DNA from 3 places in the Mesorhizobium sp. P160219 genome. Region 1 is predicted to be linked to each of the others. Evidence: riboswitches for the same ligand, from Rfam matches in the RefSeq annotation. Region 1 holds a riboswitch; each other region holds the start of a gene.

Region 1 (4,208 bases):
GGTCCGCGCCGGCTGATCTCCCCCCTTGCGGGGGAGATGTCCGGCAGGACAGAGGGGGGTGTGAAGGAACGCCGACATCGGCAAAATCCAACTTGCCTACGACGCCGCGGCCAGGCTCGTAGTAACCAGCTTTCGGCACGCTGACCGGCTCAGCCGCCGCCGCATCCTGCCCAGCCAACCCCGCCAGCCGCTGCATCAGTGCTGCCATATTCTCCGGTCCGCCCTCGCGGAAATAACCAAGCAGGACGTCCAGATCCTCGCGCGGCAGCGTCGAGGCTTCGATCAGCCTGAGATCCTCGTCGTGGCTCTCGCCCGGCAGCAGCGCCAGCTTGATGCCGTTCGCACGGGCAGTCGCGGCAAGCTGGTCGCAGCCATAGCGCCACCAGTCGTAGCCGCCGAGGATGCGCACCAAAATCACCTTGGCGTGGCGGGCGACGCTGTCGATCCAGAGGTCCACGGACATGGGATGGCGCAGGTCGCGCAGCGCCGCCAGCCGCATCGACGGCAGGCGGGCGGCATCGGCCTTCCACGCCGCCGCGAGGCCGGCGAGGTCGCTGTCGGTGAAGGACAGCGCCACGATATCCGCCGGCGTCTGCCCGAGATCGACGGGCTCGGCGAGATCGTCGAGCGAGGCGGATGTGGTGGTGAGTATATGCATTTCGGCTCGTGGTTTGGATCAGCCGGCGAGTATACGCTCGATCGCCGGGCGGTTCAGTCCTTTCAGGCCAATGACGACAAGACGCGAGCGGCGGTCGTCCTCAGCCGCCCAGGCGCGGTCATAGTAATGATTGACGCGCGGGCCGACGGCCTGCAGCAAAAGCCGCATCGGCTTGCCGCCGACATCGACGAAGCCTTTTACACGCAACACGTTTTCCTGTTCGGCGGCGGTGGCGACGCGCTTGGCCAGGTCGTCGGGATTGGCGATCGAGGGGATGTCGACGATGAAGGTGTCGAAATCGTCATGCTCATGATCGAAAGCGCCGTCGTGATGCGACTTGCGGTTCTCGATGTCGTCTTCGACGGCGAGACCGAGGCCAAGCAGCACCGACGGGTCGACCTTGCCATGCGCAGTCGGCACGATTTTTACCGCGCGGGCGGAATGTTCATTGATGATGGCGTTGGCGCGGGCCGAACCGGGGGCGTCCATCAGATCGCTCTTCGACAGGATGATCAAATCGGCGCAGGCGATCTGGTCCTCGAACACTTCTTCGACAGGATCGTCATGGTCGAGCGTCTCGTCCTGAGCGCGCTGTGCCTGCAAAGCGTCCATGTCGTTGGCGACGCGGCCTTCGGCCAGCGCCGGGCCGTCTACCACGGCGATGACACCGTCGACGGTTACCCGGCTCTTCACGCTCGGCCACTGGAACGCCTGGACCAGCGGCTTGGGCAGAGCCAGGCCCGAGGTCTCGATCAGGATGTGGTCAACCTTCGGTGTCAGCGCGAGGATCTTGTCGAGGGCGGGCACGAAATCGTCGGCGACTGTACAGCAGATGCAGCCATTGGCCAGTTCGACGATGTTTTCCTCGGGGCAGGTGTCGATGCCGCAGCCTTTCAGGATTTCCCCGTCGATGCCGATGTCGCCGAACTCGTTGACGATGATGGCGATGCGCTTGCCGCCGGCATTTTCCAGGAGATGGCGGACCAGCGTCGTCTTGCCGGCGCCGAGGAAGCCTGTAACGACAGTGCAGGGAACACGGGAGAGGTTGGCGGCCGGGTTTGAAGCGTTCATCGTCAGTCCTTCAGCATGTCGAGGGGTGGGATGCGGGCAACGAGGCCGCGCTTGAGGCTATCGGGCCGGCCGCGCCACGGGATGAGGCCGTCGGCCGAAGTCGCGAAGAGCTTTGCGCCGGTAACGAGGTCGGCGCCGCTGGTTGCGGTCAGATCGCCGAAGACATAGCTCCAGCAGCCATCGCGCAGGATCGCGGCGCTGAGGCGGCGCTTGCAATTGCCGAGACATTCGGCGGTGCGGACCCGGATATCGCCGGCAGCGGCGCGGCCTGTGTCCTCAGCCAGCAATTCGCCGGCGCGCGGATGGGCGTCGGAACCGGTCTCATCGCGGCAGGAGGCGCAGACGATGACGGTCACGCCGGTCAGGGCGTCGTTGTCGCCGGACGCAATGTCCGTTGTGCCAGCCGAAAAACTGCTGTTCTGGTCCAAAAACCGTGCTCCTTGCCCGGAAACCCGCCAGGCGATCGGATACTTTGTCTCAGACGGCAGGTCTCCTGGCTCGCGAGTCATTGCCTTGGTTAGCCGCCTTCCCGGTGTTACCCAGTGGCTTTCGGCCTTGGCTCTTCGCTTACAGTTGCGGGGACAGCCGCGGATTTGGGATTTTTTCGTCCCGCACCGCATTCCCTCTTGGCCCTTGCCGTTGCGGGCAGGGGACCGTCTGGAGCGGATTTAGGCTTTTGCAGGCAGCGGTGTCAACGCACGGCTACGACATGGCGATGTCGGCAGGGGCTGTCATGTCCCGGCTTCCGGCAGTGCCAGGATGACCTGTCGGATAGCTTGATAGCCATCGCTATAGTCCCAGTCATGACCGACAGCCAGATTCTGTCCCTCATGCCAAACCGCGTTGTCCAGAAGGACTTCGGCACTAATCAGCGTGCCCTTCAAGCCTGCCAGAAAGGTCCGGACAAAATGGCTTCCGGGGGGTACCGAAGCTGTGAACAGCTTTTCCAGCTTGGCATAGAATGCTGGATAGCCTGGTGTCAGCGAGCATAGCTCGGTTGTGGCCTGGGAAATGACCGGGCCGCTATAGATTTTCCAGCGGGCATCTTTTCGCCAGATCTTCCAACTGGCGCTGCTTCGCTGCCAAAGCTCTATTTCGGCCTGCATGTTCTCGCAGACGTGATCGGCCAGTCCCTCAATGGCCACATGGAAAACACCACGGAGAAACTTTTCAAACGCCTGGTTCAGTTCCTGTTCGCGCGTGTCGCCGAAGCCAGCAAAGGATTCAATGACCGGCTGAACATCAAGCAGCGGAGAAAAAATGTAGATTTCCAGGACCAGCCGGTCAGAACTCGTCTCGAACACCTCAGCCTCAAACCGAAGCTGCTTCGATTGGAGCATGACGTCCCTATCTCTGCGGACTGCATCTATTCCATGCGCAATGAGGGCGCCATGGATCATGTCGAGCACTTTGTCCGATGCCATTGCACAACCTACGAGGCTTATTGAGGCGTCTATGACAGACGCTGCAAGGGTTGGCCATCTCTCTCGCTAGCCAATGCCGGCCCCAGATTGCCGGCCGGCGTCACTTCGATGCGCTCAAGGCCAAGCCAGCCCTGCATCTCCTTTAGTTCCTCGAAAAGCTGTGCGGTGGTCTCAGGCGGTGCGCCTGCTTCGGCATAGGCGGCGTGGACGCGTAAGACACTCGCAGGCCGGTCGGCCTTGAGGTCGACGCGGGCGACGATCTTGTCGCCGAGCAAGAAAGGCAGCACGTAATAGCCATATTGCCGCTTGTCGGCCGGGGTGTAGATCTCGATGCGGTAGCGGAAATCGAAGAGACGCTCGGTGCGCGCGCGCTCGAAGACCACCGGATCGAAGGGGGCCAGCAAGGCGCGGGCCTCGATCTTTCGCGGCAGGCGGGCGTCCCTATAGAGGTAAGCCGGCTTGTCCCAACCTTCGACGTTTACCGGCAGCAACTCGCCCATCTCGACCAGTTCCTCCAACCGGCCCTTCATGTCGGCCGGCGACAAGCGGAAATAATCGCGCAGGTCACCCGACGTCGCGATGCCGTGGGCGCGGGCAGAAATGCGCAGCAATTCGCGGTGCGCGTCCTCGGCGGCCGGCACCGGCAGATCGAGGATCGCCTGCGGCAGCACGCGCTCGGGCAGGTCATAGAAGCGTTCGAAGCCACGGCGGTGCGCCGTGGTGATGCGTCCGGCCCAGAAGAGCCATTCGAAGGCGTGCTTGGCGTGGCTCCAGCCCCACCAGCCGCCCGAACCTTTCTGGCCTTCCAGTGCCGAAGCGGCAATCGGGCCGCGCTCGGCGACCGCGCGGTAGATCTCTTCGATATAGGCGGCGTGCTCGCGGCCCCATTTGGCGAGGCCGAGATACATTTCGTCGCCTTGCTCGGCCCGCTGCATGCGCCAGCGCATCAGCGGGTAGGTCTCGACCGGCAGGAACGAGGCCTCATGCGCCCAGTATTCGAACACCGTGCGTTTGCGGGTGATGGCCGCATTGTCGAGCAAAGCCAGCGGGTAGGG
Region 2 (4,208 bases), 3.9 Mb from region 1:
CGAATCTCGACGCGGCGCTGCGCGTCGCGACCCGCATCGAGATCGCCAAGCTCAAGGAATCGATGCCTGCCACGACCATGATCTACGTCACCCACGATCAGGTCGAAGCGATGACGCTCGCCGACCGCATCGTCGTGCTGAAGGATGGCCATATCGAGCAGGTCGGCACGCCGATGGACCTCTACAAGAAGCCCGGCAATCTGTTCGTTGCCCAGTTCATCGGCTCGCCGGCCATGAACATCCTGCCGGCGACAATCGACAGGACGGGCAACCCGACAATCGTCAGCCATGTCGGCGGCCGCAAGGCAACGGTGCCGATCGCAACGCCGGCGTCAGCAAAGGGTGCGGCAGTCAGCTTCGGCGTGCGGCCGGAGGATCTGTCGGCCGCCACCGGCGCGGAATATCTTTTCGAGGGCGTGGTGGACTATGTCGAGCAACTCGGCGAGGTGCAGCTTGTCTATGTCGATATCGGCCGCGCTGACCTGCCGTTGGTGACCAAGCTGCCCGGCAATGTCGAGGTCAAGCGCGGGGCAAAGCTGCGACTGACCGCGGATGCCGGGGACCTGCACATCTTCGACGCCGATGGGCACTCCTTCTCGCTCAAGCCGGTGGAAGTGAAGGCGGCTTGAGATAGCTGCGTTGTACAGGCATGAAAAAAGAGCGGCGGGCTAGGCCCGCCGCTCTTTTTTTAAGCTTCGGCTGTTAGTTGTTGCCGAACCGATCCCTGTCGCTGCTCTGAGGAACGAACTTCTGTTGGTCGTCCGACGAGTTCAGCAGCTTGTAGACCGCCGAGTTGGTGCCGGTCGACGAAGTGCGGGTGGTGTCGACGGCAGCGGCCGGCTGGTTGGCGCCATTGGAGCCATAATTGTCGCTGCCGGCAAAGGCAGCGCTCGAAACAGCCAGAACGGCTGCGGTGGCAAGAACGATCTTCTTCATTTTAGTCTCCTGAATTTTTCTGATGCCGCCAGCTGCAGCGGATAAGCCCGCCACGTGCTGGAAACCGGCTTTTAGCGGCCGAAAAGGTTACGGTCGGCACCGTGGGCAGGCGCCTGCTCGGCTGGAGCCGACTTCTCAACCGAAGCCGTATGGCCACTATCGGTCGACGTAATCGCAGGCTGGTTGGCGCCGTTCGAACCGTAGTTGTCGCTGCCGGCGAAAGCGCTGCCGGAGATGGCCAAAACGGCGGCGGCAGCAAGGATGATCTTTTTCATTTTCAAATACTCCTGAATTTTTTGGGATCCCGAGAGCGACGGGTTAGCCGCCCTTCTTTGGTCGGGATCAGCGATTGCCGTAGAGGTCGCGGTCGGCGCCCTGAACGACAGGCTGCTTGTCAGCGTGCGCCGGCTTCTGAATGGAAGCCGTATACGAGCTGTCGACCGAGACGGCTGGCTGGTTCGCACCATTGGAACCGTAATTGTCGCTACCGGCGAAGGCGCTGCCGGTGATCGCCAAAACGGCTGCGGCAGTGAGGATGATCTTTTTCATTTTTAGTACTCCAGTTTGTCTGTCCGTCTAGCGGCGTGTCTTGGGAGGAATTCGCGTCGTTCGGACAGCCCCGATGTGGGAAAGCCATAGGCTGGTTTCCAATCACGAAGTTGTTCCGTGTGGACCACGGTCCTGCACCTTGAAATTGTGCCATGAAGTTCCTCTATGGTCATTTATCGCATTGTTTTCAGTCGCTTATGCCGAACCGAGTGGTTCGCTCCGATGTCGGTTTCCGGGCCGTCGTTCACACTGTCCTGCACGCATTGTCAACAGAAACGAACCGTTCGGTTCGATTAGAGATTGCTAATAGTAACTTTTCGATACCGTTGAGCCATTTTTGCCCGCGATCGAACTGGATCGGCAGCGATTCGAAACGGCGATGATGGCGTCGCAAGAAACGTCTCAGCTCTTTGACCCGGGGGCGGGGGGCGTAAGCCGCGCGTGTCGCGCCGCATGGATATGATGTCGCTTTCATGCCGACGTCGCGATCGCTGCCGTGATTAGATGATCGCATCTCAGGTGCCGCTTCGTGACGACGCAGCGGAGAATTGGGAAGCCGGTCAGAATCCGGCGCTGCCCCCGCAACGGTGGTGGAGTTGAAGTCGCAACGGGAGACCACTGGGCAAGAGCCTGGGAAGGTGTCGCGATGGTCCGCAAGGACAACTCCAGAGCCCGGAAACCAGCCCGAGATGCATAGACTCGACTGATCGCGGTGGGCGGTCAAGAGGTGGATAGTGCATGTCCGGCGCCGCGCCGGCCTGCGTCCGATCCTTCCTCCATCACCACCAAGTTCAGTCCTTAAACCACGAGGACAGAACTATGGATACGCGCAACGACATGCTGAGGCTCCTGAACGGCCGCAAGCAAGGCTTTTCGCTGGAACAGCCCTTCTACACCGACCCGGACTATTTCAAGCTCGACATGGAGCTTATCTGGTATCGCGACTGGCTGTTCATCGGCCATGATTGCGAACTGCCGAAGCCCGGCAGCTATATCACCGTGCAGATCGGCGATTATCCGGTGGTGCTGGTCCGCGACCAGAAGGGCAACATCAACGCCTTTCACAATTCCTGCCGCCATCGCGGCAGCCGTGTCTGCAACACTGAGAAGGGCATGGCGGCAAAGCTTGTCTGCCCCTATCACCAGTGGACCTACGAGCTTGACGGCCGGCTGCTGTTTGCCCGCCAGATGGCCGACGGTTTCGACAAGAGCCAGTTCGGCCTGAAGCCCGTCGCCTGCGAGAGCGTCGGCGGCTATATCTTCATCTGCCTGGCAAAAGAACCTGCCGACTTTGCGCCGATGCGCGCCATGATAGAGCCCTACCTCAAGCCGCACGGGCTGAATGAAGCCAAGGTCGCCTTCGAGAGCACCATCATCGAGAAGGGCAACTGGAAGCTGGTCTGGGAAAACAACCGCGAATGCTATCACTGCGCCGGCAATCATCCAGAGCTGTGCAAGACATTCCCCGAAGCGCCGACGGTGACCGGCGTGCAGGGCGCCGACAGCGATCCGGAGATGCTGGCGCACTGGGCGAAATGCGAGGCGGCGGGCCTGCCGAGCAAGTTCCGCATCGATCCGGCCGGGCAATACCGCGCCACCCGCGCGCCGCTGCTGCGCGATGCCGTCAGCTACACGATGTCGGGAAAGCGCGCGGTGACGAAGAACCTGTCCGACACTGTTGCCGCCGACCGCATCGGCACCTTGATGCACTACCACTATCCGACGACCTGGAACCACATACTGATCGACCATGCGGTCACCTTCCGGGTGCTGCCGATCAGCGCCACCGAAACCGCGGTGACGACCAAGTGGCTGGTGCACAAGGATGCGGTCGAGGGGGTCGACTACAACCTTGAGGAGCTCACCCATGTCTGGACCGAGACCAACGACCAGGACCGCCGCATCGTCGAGGAAAACGCCTTTGGCATCCTGTCTCCGGCCTATGAGCCCGGCCCCTATTCGGAGCTGCACGAGGGCGGCGTGATCCAGTTCGTCGAATGGTACGCGGCCTTCATCGGCCCGCGCCTTGCCGAAGGTGGCAGGCCGGCGCTGCGCAGCGTCGCGTGAGCTGGAGCAGGCGAAGAAGGACCGGAGGATGAATGCGATGACGGATCTTGGGCTCTATCGCCATCTCGACCAGATGGCGCCGTGGAACGATAGGCTGCAGGTGCTGGAAGTGATCGGCGTCAGCGACGAGGCGCCTGACGTCAAGACCTTCACCTTCCGCTCCGACAACCAGACCTGGTTCCGCTACAAGCCGGGCCAGTTCCTGACGCTGGAACTGCCGACACCGGACGGGCCGCTGATGCGCACCTATACGCTGTCGTCGTCACCATCGCGGCCGTTTTCGATCGCGGTGACAGTGAAGGCGCAACCGGGCAGCATCGGCACACGCTGGATGTTCGACCAACTGGTGCCCGGCTCGCATGTCAAGGCCTATGGACCGGCGGGCGACTTCTCGTTGCACAGCCACCCGGCGGCCAAATATCTGTTCATTTCGGCTGGCTCCGGCGTGACACCGATGATGTCGATGCTGCGCTGGCTGAACGACTGCGCGCCATGGACCGATGTCGGTTTCGTCAACTGCGCGCGGCGTGCCGAAGAGATCATCTTCCGCAAGGAACTCGAACTGCTCGGCGGCCATATGCCCGGCCTGTCGCTCGGCTTCATGATCGAGGAACGTTCCAGCCGCGAAGGCTGGTACGGCCATATGGGGCGCATCG
Region 3 (4,208 bases), 3.2 Mb from region 1:
CATTTGCGCCGAGTGGCTCATTTCCAAGAGTGTGATCGGTTTGGCATATTCCCGGCCGACATCCGCCAGCCGGCAACTCCCCACACGGTGAGGAAGAGAAGCCTCACGCCTGCACTTTCTGCCGGAGCGCGCGTGCTGCAGCGACCATGTTAATGAGGGCAGGGCGGACCTCCTCCCATTTGCGTGTTTTGAGGCCACAGTCCGGGTTTATCCACAGTTGGCCGTCGGACAGTCGCTCGCGGGCAAGCATGACTAAGTCCGAAATCTCGCAGACCTCCGGCACACGTGGTGAGTGAATGTCATAGACGCCGGGACCGATCTCGTTCGGATATTTGGAGCTCGTGAAGGCGTCCAGCAGTTCCATCTTGGAGCGCGACGTCTCAATCGAAATGACATCCGCATCCATTCCAGCGATCGCGTCGATGATCTCGTTGAACTCCGAATAGCACATGTGGGTATGGATTCGAGTCGCGTCCTTTACACCCGTTGAAGCGATCCGGAAGCATTCGACAGCCCAGTCGAGATAGGCTTTCCAGTCAGATTGGCGCAGTGGCAATCCTTCGCGAAACGCGGCCTCATCGATCTGGATCATCCTTGCGCCGGACCTTTCGAGATCCGTCACTTCGTCGCGGATGGCGAGCGCGATCTGGCGGCAGGCTTCGGAGCGGGGTACGTCGTCTCGAACAAAGGACCAGTTGAGAATGGTCACTGGGCCTGTGAGCATTCCCTTCACAGGCTTTTCCGTAAGCGACTGGGCGAATTGCCACCAGCGCACCGTCATCGGATTGCGCCTCGATACGTCCCCGAAGATGATGGGGGGACGCACGTAGCGCGACCCATAGCTTTGCACCCAGGCATGCTGAGTGAAGGCGAAGCCGGACAGCTGCTCGCCGAAATGCTGTACCATATCGTTTCGTTCGAACTCACCGTGCACCAGCACGTCCAGCCCGATCTCTTCCTGCCAACGAATTGCTGACTCGATCTCCTTCTTCAGGAAAATCTCGTAGTCGACATAACTGAGCTGGCCCTTCGCATGAGCGGACCGCGCGCGGCGTACCTGCGGCGTCTGCGGGAAGGACCCGATTGTCGTCGTCGGGAACGGCGGCAGCCCGAGCGTGCCGGCCTGGACTCTGGAGCGCTCGCCAAAAGCGCTCTCTCGTCGTTTCATGCTATGGTCAATGCTGGCGATCCGCCCCTCAACAAGCGGGTCATGGATCTTCGTGGACGTCAAGCGAGTGGCGGCAGCCTCGGCAGAAGCTTTCAACGCGGCTGCCACCGCATCCCTGCCTTTGGAAAGGGCCCGGGCCAGCAAGACCAGCTCGTCGGTCTTCTGGGCCGCGAAGGCGAGCCACGACCTGATGTCGGCCTCGAGTTCCGTCTCCATGCGCAGGTCAATCGGCACATGCAGCATCGAGCAAGAAGGCGCGATTTCGACGCGGTCCAAGGGCCAGCCGGCGACGATCGGTTTGATGCGGTCGAGAATGGCGGGCAGGTTCGCACGCCAGACGTTGCGGCCATCGATCAAGCCGAGCGAGAGCACCAGATCCTTCGGAGCGAGCCGACCCACCGTTTCCAGCTGCTCGGGAGCGCGCACGAGATCAATATGCAGGCCGGCCAGGGGCAGAGAAACCGCGGTTTCGAGATTGTCTCCCAGCGACCCGAAATACGTAGCCAGCATGATCTTCAGCTCGGGCGCGGCTTTCGACAGCTGGCCATAGGCGAATTCGAACGCAGCTCGTTCGTTCGGGTTCAGATCGAGGACAAGCGCTGGCTCATCGATCTGCACCCAGTCGGCTCCCGACAGCTTCAGCCTCTCCAGAAGCTGCTCGTAAACCGGCAGCAGCCGCGGTAGGAGCGCGATGGGACCGAACCCCTCGGCAGGCGATTTCGCCAGCTTGAGGAAGGTGATGGGTCCAAGGATGACTGGGCGTGTGTGAATGCCGAGAGCTTTAGCCTCGAGGAAGTAATCGACCGGCTTCGATGACGAGAGGGCGAACGTCTGATCATCATCGAGTTCCGGCACAATGTAGTGGTAGTTGGTGTCAAACCACTTGGTCATTTCCATCGCGGTTACACCAGGTCCATGAGCCTCCTCCTGGTGACCAGCGTGTCCACAATCCTCCGTCTGACCCTGGTTGCCGCGCGCCATTGCGAAGTAGATGTCAAGTGGGACCTCGCCGCTATTCCAGCCGTACCGGGATGGAACGGCCCCGACCATGGCTGCGGTGTCGAGCACATGGTCGTAAAGCGAGAAGTCGTTCGACGGGATTTTCGACACGCCGCGATCGCGCTGCTCTTCCCAGCTAGCGGCTCGGAGCGCCTTCGACGTCGCAAGAAGGTCGCCAGCGGACGATGTTCCGGACCAGTAGCTTTCGAGGGCGAATTTCAGTTCTCGCCGACGACCGAAGCGCGGCACGCCGAGCGTTGCTACAGGAATTTGCTGAGAGACAGTCATGTCATACCCCGATGGTTGGGGGCGTCGGTGACAAGGAAGGCGCTAGCAGGCCGGCATCAACGCCGGGTTGCAGCGGCCACCGAGACACCCCGCCCGTGGACGTAATTCGCGTGGCAGGTCTCCTGGCTCGCGGGGTCATAGCCTCTACCCGTCTTCCTGAGGGTATTCGCCTCAGTGACATGATTGGGGTTGGCTCGCCGCTAACAGTTGCGGGGGCAGCGCCGGCATCGCACCGGCTTCCCTCTTAGCTCCGCTGCGGCAGCGCCGCACGCGAGAACCACGACACGCAGACAATCACAGCTGTTCGCTCTTTTGTCAATGACGCATAACGAAATGTTTATGTCGCTATGTGATCGCGCTTTTACGCCTTTGTCTAGCATTGTGAAATATTCAGTCTGCTGCCCGCATTCGGCATCGTGGGACGTGATCGCAAGTCAAGTCCGACGGACGCCGCGAGTTCTCCGTTACCTCAGGAACCTTACTGGCCTTCCCCAAGCTGAGCTTCTGGAAAATGCTGGTGACGATCTGGATGACGGTGAATGCCGTCATGGCAAGCACGCCTTGCACCGCTCCTCCAGCGAGCTTCACGGCAGCAGCATGGGTCAGTTCTCCGAAGCGAATGGCTGTCGCTATCAGCGAGCTTTGACACAGTTCCGCCACTGCGGTCATCGCGTCAGTAGGGCGGCTGGTTAGTTGCCGGCGCATCTACAGCAACCCAGCCCCTTCCGCCTCGCGGCGCAAATTCTGCCTTGGCCTTGGGCCGATCTGCTGGATCACCAGGCCGGCCGCCAGCGAGCCAAGGTCGCCGCAGGTCTTGAGGTTGCGGCCCTGCGTGTAGCCATGCAGGAAACCGGCGGCGTAGAGGTCGCCGGCGCCGGTGGTGTCGACCAACTCCTTGATGGCGGTCGCCTCGATGACCACGGTCTCGTCGCCGCGCACGATCACCGAGCCTTTTTCGGAACGGGTGACGGCGGCAATCTTGCAGTCCTTGCGGATCTGAGCCAGGGCCTCGTCGAAGGATTTTGTCTGGTAGAGCGACTTGATCTCGTGGCTGTTGGCAAAGACGATGTCGACAGTGCCCGAGCGCATCAGCTCGAGGAACTCGTCCCGGTAGCGGTCGACGCAGAACGAATCCGACAACGTCATCGACACTTCGCGTCCGGCCTCGTGTGCGAGCTTCGCCGTCTGCCGGATCGCCTCCTTGGCGCGCGGCGGATCCCACAAATAGCCCTCGAAATAGGTAACCTTGGCGCCGGATGCCTTGTCGGCCTCGACATCCTCAGGGCCAAGCTCGACGCAGGCGCCGAGATAGGTGTTCATCGAGCGCTCGCCGTCGGGCGTGACGAAGATCATAGAGCGCGCCGTCGGCGGCTGTCCCTCAAGCGGCCTGGTGTCGAAGGCAACGCCCTGGGCATGGATGTCATGGGCGTAGATTTCGCCCAGCGCATCGTTGGAGACCTTGCCGAAGAAGGCGGCGCGTCCGCCGAAGCTGGCGACGCCCGCCGCCGTGTTGCCGGCGCTGCCGCCCGAGGCCTCGATCGCCGGCCCCATGCGGCTGTAGAGCAGCTCGGCGCGCTTGGTGTCGATCAGGTTCATCGCGCCCTTGATAATGCCGTTGATCTCGAGGAATGCCTCGTCGCACTGGGCGATGATGTCGACAATGGCATTGCCGATGCAAAGCACGTCATAATCCGGCATCAATGTCTCCGCCAAAAAACCCGAGCCGGCTTCTCGCCACGCCTGCCAGGCGCGG

Evidence for each region. Region 1 has a riboswitch for cobalamin ahead of AC3EMP_RS24920 (DUF1636 family protein). Riboswitches for the same ligand answer to the same signal wherever they lie in the genome.
Region 2: it holds a riboswitch for cobalamin, as region 1 does, so the genes downstream of both, AC3EMP_RS06325 (aromatic ring-hydroxylating oxygenase subunit alpha) here and AC3EMP_RS24920 (DUF1636 family protein) in region 1, are expected to answer to the same signal.
Region 3: it holds a riboswitch for cobalamin, as region 1 does, so the genes downstream of both, metE (5-methyltetrahydropteroyltriglutamate--homocysteine S-methyltransferase) here and AC3EMP_RS24920 (DUF1636 family protein) in region 1, are expected to answer to the same signal.

What each region holds. Positions count from the first base shown of each region.
Region 1 covers NZ_JBYNWG010000001.1:5,126,683-5,130,890, reverse strand. The annotation lists gene cobN (cobaltochelatase subunit CobN) at 1-658, opposite strand, end outside; gene cobW (cobalamin biosynthesis protein CobW) at 677-1,729, opposite strand; gene AC3EMP_RS24920 (DUF1636 family protein) at 1,732-2,157, opposite strand; cobalamin riboswitch at 2,196-2,402, opposite strand; gene AC3EMP_RS24915 (DUF6348 family protein) at 2,461-3,153, opposite strand; gene AC3EMP_RS24910 (winged helix-turn-helix domain-containing protein) at 3,183-4,208, opposite strand, start outside.
Region 2 covers NZ_JBYNWG010000001.1:1,260,602-1,264,809, forward strand. The annotation lists gene AC3EMP_RS06305 (ABC transporter ATP-binding protein) at 1-629, shown strand, start outside; gene AC3EMP_RS06310 (DUF680 domain-containing protein) at 703-936, opposite strand; gene AC3EMP_RS06315 (DUF680 domain-containing protein) at 1,008-1,211, opposite strand; gene AC3EMP_RS06320 (DUF680 domain-containing protein) at 1,279-1,485, opposite strand; cobalamin riboswitch at 1,986-2,187, shown strand; gene AC3EMP_RS06325 (aromatic ring-hydroxylating oxygenase subunit alpha) at 2,305-3,552, shown strand; gene AC3EMP_RS06330 (FAD-binding oxidoreductase) at 3,590-4,208, shown strand, end outside.
Region 3 covers NZ_JBYNWG010000001.1:1,968,896-1,973,103, forward strand. The annotation lists gene metE (5-methyltetrahydropteroyltriglutamate--homocysteine S-methyltransferase) at 104-2,455, opposite strand; cobalamin riboswitch at 2,551-2,752, opposite strand; gene AC3EMP_RS09565 (adenosine kinase) at 3,161-4,153, opposite strand.